3 regions of the Labilibaculum euxinicum genome follow, and region 2 is predicted to be linked to each of the others. Evidence: riboswitches for the same ligand, from Rfam matches in the RefSeq annotation. Region 2 holds a riboswitch; each other region holds the start of a gene.
What was found. Region 2 has a riboswitch for thiamine pyrophosphate ahead of ACY0M5_RS06715 (TonB-dependent receptor). Riboswitches for the same ligand answer to the same signal wherever they lie in the genome.
Positions count from the first base shown of each region.

Region 1: another riboswitch for thiamine pyrophosphate. It lies ahead of ACY0M5_RS14010 (class I SAM-dependent DNA methyltransferase); the one in region 2 lies ahead of ACY0M5_RS06715 (TonB-dependent receptor).
Region 3: another riboswitch for thiamine pyrophosphate. It lies ahead of ACY0M5_RS11670 (sulfide-dependent adenosine diphosphate thiazole synthase); the one in region 2 lies ahead of ACY0M5_RS06715 (TonB-dependent receptor).

Region 1 is NZ_OY782756.1:3,495,539-3,498,819, reverse strand. It holds gene ACY0M5_RS14020 (DUF6051 family protein) at 1-916, shown strand, start outside; gene ACY0M5_RS14015 (cysteine hydrolase family protein) at 962-1,522, shown strand; TPP riboswitch at 1,629-1,727, shown strand; gene ACY0M5_RS14010 (class I SAM-dependent DNA methyltransferase) at 1,847-2,548, shown strand; gene thiM (hydroxyethylthiazole kinase) at 2,561-3,281, shown strand, end outside.
Region 2 is NZ_OY782756.1:1,589,399-1,592,679, reverse strand. It holds gene ACY0M5_RS06715 (TonB-dependent receptor) at 1-1,178, opposite strand, end outside; TPP riboswitch at 1,242-1,338, opposite strand; gene trxA (thioredoxin) at 1,427-1,870, opposite strand; gene trxA (thioredoxin) at 2,130-2,489, opposite strand; gene ACY0M5_RS06700 (CCA tRNA nucleotidyltransferase) at 2,683-3,281, shown strand, end outside.
Region 3 is NZ_OY782756.1:2,935,745-2,939,025, forward strand. It holds gene ACY0M5_RS11660 (flavodoxin family protein) at 14-649, opposite strand; gene ACY0M5_RS11665 (nitroreductase family protein) at 809-1,639, opposite strand; TPP riboswitch at 1,749-1,841, shown strand; gene ACY0M5_RS11670 (sulfide-dependent adenosine diphosphate thiazole synthase) at 1,899-2,669, shown strand; gene thiE (thiamine phosphate synthase) at 2,671-3,281, shown strand, end outside.

The sequences.
Region 1 (3,281 bases), 1.9 Mb from region 2:
TATCTTTCATGGCTTTAATGAAAAAACGTGGGATAAATATTTGCCGTGGGGACAAGCTATTTGTGAGAAAACACAGAGCGCAGTTGTCTTTTTTCCGATCGCATTTCATATGCAGCGTGCACCAAAGCATTGGAGCGATAAAAAGGCAATGTTTGAATTGAGTAAAAAACGAAAAGCACAATTTCCAAATATTATTGGTTCCTCATTATCGAATGTAGCCATCAGCATGCGGCTTCATTCCATGCCGCAAAGATTTATCTGGTCGGGTTTGCAAACTTATTACGATATCATTCAATTTATTGAAGAGTGTAAAAGCGGCAAGCATGAATTAATCGATAAGGATTTTAGTTTTGATATTTTTGCATACTCTATCGGAGGTTTTTTGGCTGAAATTCTGAAGTTAACAAACCACAAAAATTATTTTAGTGAAACAAAATTGTGTTTGTTTTGCAGTGGTGCTGTATTTAATCGTTTGTCTCCTGTTTCTAAATTTATTCTGGATAGTGAAGTTAATGTTACCTTGTATTCTTATTTGGTTGAGCATTTCAGCAGTTTTTTAAAGAAAGATAATCTTCTGCATCATTACATTGAAGAAGATCACATGGAAGGGAAGGTATTTCATACCATGTTGGAGTACAAGAATATGAGATATTTTAGAGAAGCTTTGTTTAAAAAAGCCGAAAATCAGATTTATGCGATTGCCTTAAAAGGAGATTCTGTTTTTCCGACTTACGAGATTGAAAATACCTTGAAAGGAGCCTCCAGAGATATTAATATTACTGTAGAAGAGCTTGATTTTCCATATTCATATTCACATGAAAATCCATTTCCAATGAATAAGGCAGAGTCTGTAAATATTGAAGAAAGCTTAGATCTTGTTTTTAGTAAAGTTTGTGATTTTTTGAATCAGGAATAAATCTGATTATCAAATTAAATTAATCCTTTTTTAATACAGGTTGAAATGAAAGAAAATCAGACAAATTCCAGTGCTCTTCTAATCATCGACATGCAAAAAGGCTCGTTTACGCCCGCAACTCCTCGTTATGACACAAAGGGAGTTGTGAAGCGAATCAATCAATTGGCCGCTGGATTTCGTGAATATGGGAATCCTGTAGTATACATACAGCACAATGGTTCGAAACAGAATTGTTTTGTGCCTGGTACAGAAGAGTGGGAAATTCTGGATGATCTAAACATTGCTGAATCTGATTTGGTTCTATATAAAACGGCGAATGATTCTTTTTATGAATCCGACCTTGAAGAGAAATTGAAAGAACTAAACGTGAGCGAATTGGTGATTACGGGATGTGCAACTGATTTTTGTGTAGAATCCACAATTCAATCTGCATTGATTAAGGATTTTAATATTACCGTAGTTAAAGATGCGCATACGACGGCGGATCGGCCCCATTTATCTGCAGAGAAAGTAATTGAACATTACAATTGGGTTTGGAGTGATCTGATTCCAACTAAAGGAAGGGTTGAAATTGTGGCAACCGCAGAGATCTTATTTAATACTTAGGAAATATGCGTTCTCAAGAGAGGATGGGTGATTTGTTAAGTACTGCACACAGAAGTCAAAATCATTTGTTTCTAATACATTCTATTGTAAAATATTAATACCTTTGTCGTGTCGTTAGGGGTGCTTGAGTATTTATTTGGGCTGAGACTTTACCCTTTTACCTGATCTGCATAATAGTAGCGTAGGGAAATGATTCGTCTGATTTTAACTTGCCTAAGTAATTAGATAGAACCGTTTCGTTATGTACGAGGCGGTTTTCTGTTTTTACAGCCTTTTGTTTTGCAGATAATTATTACTAATTATTTGACTAATTAAAAATAACAAATGAGTTCTAAATTTAATAAGTACGCATCAGATTATGATGCGTGGTTTCTCGAAAATGAAAATGTATTGTATTCTGAAGTAAAACTTGTTGCCCATTTTCTTGAAAATGCAGGAGATATATTCTCTGTTGGTTGTGGAAGTGGCTTGTTCGAAACAATTCTTGAAAAAGAATTCAATATTTCGATAAAAAATGGAATTGAACCTTCGGAAGGAATGGCTGATATCGCTAGGAAACGTGGACTTAATGTGGACATAAGCACTGCGGAGGAGATGGAGTTAGGTAAGGAAAACTACGATACAATTTTGTTTAATGGTACGCCAAGTTATATTAGCGATTTGCAAAAAGCATTTAATAAATCTTACGATGCTCTACGTCCAGATGGTAAAATTGTAGTTATTGATGTTCCTAAAGAAAGTTCTTATGGAGTTTTGTATAATCTGGCAAAAGCGTTAGGCACTTGGGAACACCCATTATTGGAAGGAGTTCATCCAAGAAACCCTTATCCTATTGAGTTTGTGAAAGCCGCTAATTGGAGAACTACTGCAGAAAAGGTGGATATGTTGAAGAAATCCAATTTTAATAATCTTCAATTTGCTCAGACATTAACCAAACACCCCTTAAATTCCAATCTGGTGGCTGAAGAACCAATTAACGGATTTGATTGTGGTGATTATGTAGCTATTTGTGCAATTAAAAACTAATCGGTTATGAAAATGGGTAATAAATTAATTGAAAATTTATCTGCTATCAGAGAGCAAGCTCCTTTGGTTCATAATATTACTAATTTTGTAGTGATGAATACGACTGCAAATGCTCTGCTCGCTATTGGTGCTTCTCCAGTAATGGCACATGCCTTGCACGAAGTGAAAGATATGGTAAATATTGCTTCAGCATTGGTAATTAATATGGGTACTTTATCGGAAGAATGGGTCGAATCCATGATTATTGCAGGTGAAAAAGCCCGGGAAAGAAAAATACCAGTTGTATTCGATCCTGTAGGTGCAGGTGCAACGCCTTATCGAACATCGAGTGCTTTGCGAATAATTGAAACGTGCAAGCCTAATATAATAAGGGGAAATGCTTCCGAAATAATGGCTTTAGTTGATCAAACAATGCTTACGAAAGGAGTTGATAGTTCTGTGGCTGCGGATGTTGCTTTAGAATCAGCTAAAATTTTGGCATCTGGAAACAATTGTGTTGTTGTTATAAGCGGTGAGATTGATTTTATTACTGATGGAATAAAAGTTGAATCGGTTGGTTTTGGGAATCAATTGATGGCCAAAGTTACTGGAATGGGATGCACAGCTACAGCAGTTTTGGGTGCATTTGCTGCAACAAATCCCAATACATTTCAGGCGGCAGTATTTGGGATGATGGTGATGGGAATTACTGGTGAATTTGCTGCATCTAAGTCTAATGGACCGGGAAGTATGC
Region 2 (3,281 bases):
TCTGATAACAAATGAGTTAAGAATAATTGCGAATGTTTCTGCCAATAATTATCGGTTTCATTCTTGTAGGTATACAAATTGTAAGTTCTGCTATCTGAAGCTTTCATAAAATCAACAGCCTCCTGACTTAGTAACCAGTTATCTGCATATTCCTGCATTCCAGCCTCATCATTGTTTAATCTCACACTAGGAACACCATTCCATGCTTGATAAGTTTGCTCTTTTCCTGCAAAAAAATTGGCTTTAATACTTGTTTTTTCGCCATAGTATCCTCCTGAAAGAAAAACAGATTGCAAATCAGTTTTCGCTCTATCAATGTAACCATCAGAAGTAATTTTAGATAAACGTGCATCGAAAGAAAATCCATTCTTTCCTAGTCCTGTTCCAACTTTAACCGTATTTTTAAACGTATTAAATGATCCGGCAGAACTTGCAATTTCAGCATATGCTTCCGAAGCAACTTTCGAAGTTTGAAGATTTACTGTTGCACCAAAAGCAGCTGCTCCATTCGTAGATGTACCCACTCCACGCTGAATTTGAATATCTTCTACCGAAGATGCAAAATCAGGCATATTTACCCAATAAACACCATGAGATTCAGAATCGTTCAAAGGAATACCATCAATGGTTACATTAATTCGATTCGCATCAGTTCCTCTTACTCTAAATCCAGTATAACCAACTCCCGATCCGGCATCCGATGTCGTTACAAACGAAGGTGTAGACGATAAAATCATGGGAATATCCTGCCCTAAATTTCGAGCAACAATTTCGTCCTTTTTCACATTGGTGAGAGCTACTGGTGTTTTACGATCTGCACGGGTAGCAGCAACAAGAACCTCATCGGCCATAATGGCAGATGCTTCCAAATTAAAGTCAATTTCTTCTGACTTAGCCAGCTTCACTTCTTTTTGAGCACTTTCATAACCCAAAAATGAAACCACAAAACTGTAGTTTCCTTCTTTTAAATTCTGAAACCTGTATGTACCATTCGAACTGGCAACGGTTCCTAAATAAGTTCCCTTTACTGCTATTGTGGCACCCGGAAGTGCTTTTCCTGCTTTATCGGTAACTTTACCAGTTACGGTAAGTTGAGAGAATCCGATAAAACATACAAATTGCAATAAAATTAACACTGCAGCTCTGCGCAAAACACAGTTCATCTTTCTTGTAAACATTGTTTATAAGTTAAAACGTTAATAATATATTGCAATGAGGTTGTAATAAGATCAGGTTAGCGAAAAGTTAATTCGCAATTTTCCCTACGCCGGCATTATCCGGATCAGGTTTAAAGGGTATGATCTCAGCCTGTTATTTAAGGCACCCCACTGTGATTTTGCGACAAAGGTAATCGGAAATAGTTCAAAAACAAAAGAGCCGGCTAAATGCCGGCTCTTTCTAAAACCTAAACTTTCTTTTTTCAACCCTATTTAATTGATTCAGGTGCATTAACACCCAAAACATCCTTTATAGCTTTTACGAATGTTTCTTTTGGTAAAGCTCCCTGTGCCATTGTTGGCTTTCCTTTAACAGGAATAAACAAAAAACTTGGTATGCTTTTAATTCCAAATGCCCCGGAAACCATTGGCGATTTATCGGTGTCAACTTTGTAAATCTGAATGTCCTGGCCATATTCCTTTTGAAGCTCCTCAAGCACAGGCGCAACACGTTTACACGGACCACACCATGTTGCATAAAAATCAACGATTACAGGTTTATCCCCCTTAAAATTCCATTCTTTACTATTTGTAAAATCAAATACCTTCTCCTTAAAACTATTATCATCCAAGTGGATGACTTCATTTGCTGCCTGGGAAAATGCACTTAAGTTTATCATTGTTACAAAAAATGCAAAAAATATTTTTTTCATGTGTCTAAATTTGTTTTTTATTGCCAAATAGCCTGTCCCGAACTTGTTTCGGGAGAACTCGCCAACTTAGTCATCCTCATGTGTGAGAAAAGTCTTCTCATGGCGCGTTTCATCTTTGTTTCTTTACAAAGGTAACCCAACAAAAGAACACCCCCTAGTTCAACTTCTTTTTTTATTATTACTCTCTTACAAAAATGATACTTTTTTCAAAACCATCATTATTATTCAGGAGCTTTAACAAAACTTTAAGTCTCAAATATTATTCACCTACACCAAGAACTTCGGAAAACGCCTGCTTAAAGGATTCTTTTGACATAGCACCCTGTGACATTTGTGGCTGCCCATCTGTAGGAATGAACAACAAAGAGGGAATACTCTGAATTCCAAACATTGATGCCAACTCACGTTCTTTTTCAGTGTCAATCTTGTAAATATCCAGATTATCACCATACTCTTCCTGTAATTCCTCTAAAATAGGAGCAACAGCTTTACATGGACCACACCAATCCGCATAAAAATCAACCAAACAAGGTCGGTTCCCTTCAAACTTCCAATCTTTATTTTCTTCGAAATTAAATACTTTCGCTTTAAATGTCTCTACTGTCAAATGTTCTACCATAACTTATAATATTAAAATAACACAATCATTTTACATGTATAAATATATATATTTACATCTTACAATTTGTGTGCCAGATTCAAAAAATGCTTGTTTTTATAGATTCCATCTAAATAATTGTAATTTTGTCAGCGCAATGAATCAGGGATTTATGATTTTAGGCTCCTGAAGCACATGATTTAGAGTAAACTGTTTGAAAAAAAGTAAAGTGAAAGAACATTTAAAACACCCTATATTTTCAATTATTTCCAAAATTGTAACCCGTGAAAATCTCGAGAGTTATGTAATTGGAGGTTTTGTAAGAGATTTATTTTTACACCGGGAATCAAAAGATATTGATATTGTAGTTATTGGAAGCGGTATTGAACTAGCCCAAAAAGCAGCAAAAGAAGCCGGCATATCAAAAGTTTCTGTTTTTAAGAACTATGGAACGGCAATGCTAAAGTACAAAGATCTGGAAATTGAATTTGTTGGTGCCAGAAAAGAATCTTACAATCGGGATTCCAGAAACCCTATTGTTGAAGACGGCACACTCGAAGATGATCAAAAAAGACGGGACTTCACCATTAATGCTTTAGCTCTTAGCCTGCATCAGAATAATTTTGGAGAGTTGCTCGATCCATTTAATGGAATTAATGATTTAAATAATAAAATCATTAAAACACCAATGGAACCAATAATAACATTCTCTGATGATCCTTTGCGAATGATGAGGGCAATACGTTTTGCGACCCAACTTAATTTCACAATATCGAAGGAAACTCTTGAAGCTATTCGCACCAATAAGGATCG
Region 3 (3,281 bases), 1.3 Mb from region 2:
GACAGTACTTATTCTATCGAATAAAACTGGTGTATATTTTCTTCTCCTGTACCGGAGCTTCTACCTTATTTTTTCCCTGATCAATTAATTGCAGCAGATAAGCCATGTTCCTACCCAAAACTCTCATAATCTGCATGCCTTCTTCATCCTGTAAAACTTCACCTGGAGTCGTTCCGTGAATTACATTCCAATAATTTGATGTCGGAACCATCATTTCTGAATAGTTGAGATAATTGTTCAGTTCGTTAAAGGTTGGCAATCCTCCCGAACGACGAACCGCAACAACCGAAGCACCAACTTTGTGGCGAAACAAATTGCCGTTTGCACCACTCACATAGAATGCCCGGTCTAAAAACGATTTCATATTTGCTCCCAAAGAGGCATAATGAACTGGTGAGCCAAGCAGAATGCCATCGGCTTCTTTCATCTTTTGAATCCATATGTTTACATCATCTCCTGTTAGTACACACTTTTCATCCTTGTTTTTAGCACACTGACCGCAGGCGATACAACCTTTTACTCCTTTATTTCCAACATGCACGATCTCTGTTTCAATACCTTGCAGTTCCAACTGCTCTGTTACTAATTTAAGGGCATGGTAAGTGTTTCCTTCTTTTTTCGGACTTCCGTTAAATGCGACTACCTTCATTTTGCAAGTTTTATTGTTTTTGTGATTTCAGATTCGTGGAAAATTGATTGGTTTACACCAATTGAAAGTGTAAAATTAAGCAGGAACTGAATACAATTGTTTTAATGAAATGTTAATAGAATAAATCTATTGTAAGTATCTCTGAGGAATACAGGCTTCTTATTTTTCAAGCTTTATCCGATTCACTTTTAAGCCTTCCGATTGAATTCCCCGGGCATATTTTACGGCAGATTTACCAAACAGCATTACATATCCAATCGTATGATCTTTTGGTATGCCAATCAGAGTGCGTAATTCAGGATCAATATCATCTATTGCCCATTTTATCATTCCGTTCCAAAGTGTTCCTATTCCGTGTGAGTTGGCTATTAATTCAAAATAACTCAATGTAATTAAACAATCTGCCATTGGTGAAGCATCAGCAGATCGGGCAGAAGCAATAATTAGGTGTGGAGCATCTCTAAAAATAACATCTATACCTTTAGTTTCCCATAATTTCTGATAGGACAGCAGGAATTGAAAGCGTTTCTCCAGTGTGCCTGATTCTCTGGCATTTTTCAGTGAATCGTACACTTTTAACCGGAATAAGTCCAAATCCTCTTTGTTGTCAATTAACGACAGTAAAACAGCATTGTCGTTATGTCCTGTTGGTGCATGCGCAGCCGTTTCAATCAGTTCCTGAATTAATTCCTTATCGATGGTTTCTTTTTTGTATTTTCGGATCGAGCGTCTTGTTTTTATCAATCTGCTGATTGCTTCAGGCTTTGGCATTTCATCTTTTGCAGAAACACTGTCTCCCGGATTTTTTCCTAATATCGAAAGTGCTGCCGTAGGACAAATGGCTAAACAATGTTGGCATTTTAAACAATTCGTCTCCTTTTCTTTTCGGATGACAGGCTTTGGATTCAATTCTATAATACCAACCGGACAATCCTGTGCACAAAGACCGCACTCAATACATTTATCTTCCTCTATTTTAAAATCTAACATTGTTTGCAAGCTTATTATTGGCAGGCAAAGATAATTTATCCCGGGAATTAATCCATAAAATATTCCCATGCGAAGAGCCTGTTCCGGGTTTTTATTTTACATTTGCATTTATATAAACTAGGGGTGCCTAACTTTAAGGCTGAGATCATACCCTTTACCTGATCAGGATAATGCCTGCGTAGGAAAGTAAAGAAAAGTCTGCTTTTTTGGAGTAGGACCGCCCCTGTTTATTACTATTATTCACTTAATAAACAATAAAATGGAGCAAATTGTATCTGCAGGAATCGTCGATTCCTATTTTAAAAAACTCAAAGAAAATTTATCGGTTGATGTGGCCATTGTCGGAGGTGGACCTTCTGGACTAATCGCATCCTATTATCTCGCAAAGAAAGACTTTAAAGTTGCTTTGTATGAAAGTAAACTGGCTCCAGGCGGAGGCATGTGGGGCGGTGCCATGATGTTTAACGAGATAATAGTTCAGAAAGATGCACTGCATATTCTTGACGAATTAAATATTTCCTATACAAACTATCAGGGAGATTATTACACGCTTGATTCTGTGCATGCAACCTCCGCTTTAATTTACCATGCTACGCAGGCAGGAGTAAAAATATTCAATTGTTCTTCTATTGAAGATGTTGTTTTTCAAAATGACAGGGTATGTGGTGTTGTTCTAAACTGGGCTTCGGTTCGCCGGGAAAAAATGCATGTCGATCCTTTGGTGATCATGGCAAAAGCAGTGGTTGATGGCACGGGGCACGATTGTGACATTGTTCGCACCTTGGAACGTAAAAACGACGTGAAGCTAAACACAAAAACAGGTAAAGTGATGGGGGAATACTCTTTGTCGATAGATGAAGCTGAGCGAACTACTGTAGAAAACACCAAAGAAGTATACCCTGGATTGTATGTATCAGGTATGGCATCGAATGGTGTTAGCGGTGGTTTTCGAATGGGACCTATCTTTGGAGGAATGCTTCTTTCCGGTGAAAAATTAGCTGGTTTAATTGCTGAAAATTTAAGTAAATAAGATGAAGGACTTTGGTTTATACATCATCATTACAAAGCCTCACTCTTCATATCGTTCCATTGCCGAATCGTGTGTTGAGCGGGGAGTCAGGATGCTGCAGCTGCGCGAAAAATCTTTATCCGATAAGGAATTAATTAAGGTTGGAAAAGAAATCAGAGACATTACCAGAGGAAGTGAAACCAGTTTTGTGATGAATGACCGTGCGGATATCGCAGCAATTTGCGAAGCTGATTGTTTACATCTCGGACAAGATGATATGAGTTTGGAAGAAGCCCGAAAAATTGTTGGAGATATGAAAATTGGTTTGTCAACTCATTCTATTCAGCAAGTGAAGGAAGCGCTTGTTCAGAAGCCTGATTACATAGGTTTTGGCCCGGTATATCCAACCAATGCAAAAGCCAAACCTGATCAACCTGTAGGCATTGAACAACTAAAGCAAGTATTGAATATGGCGACCATTCCTGTGGTGGCAATCGGAGGAATTTTTCCCGAAAACATACAGACCATTCTAAGTGCAGGAGCAAAAAATATTGCCATGGTGCGGCATTTTATGCAAACCGATCAGTTTGATGAAAGAGTTCTGGAGTTTACTAATTTAATAAACAAGAAATA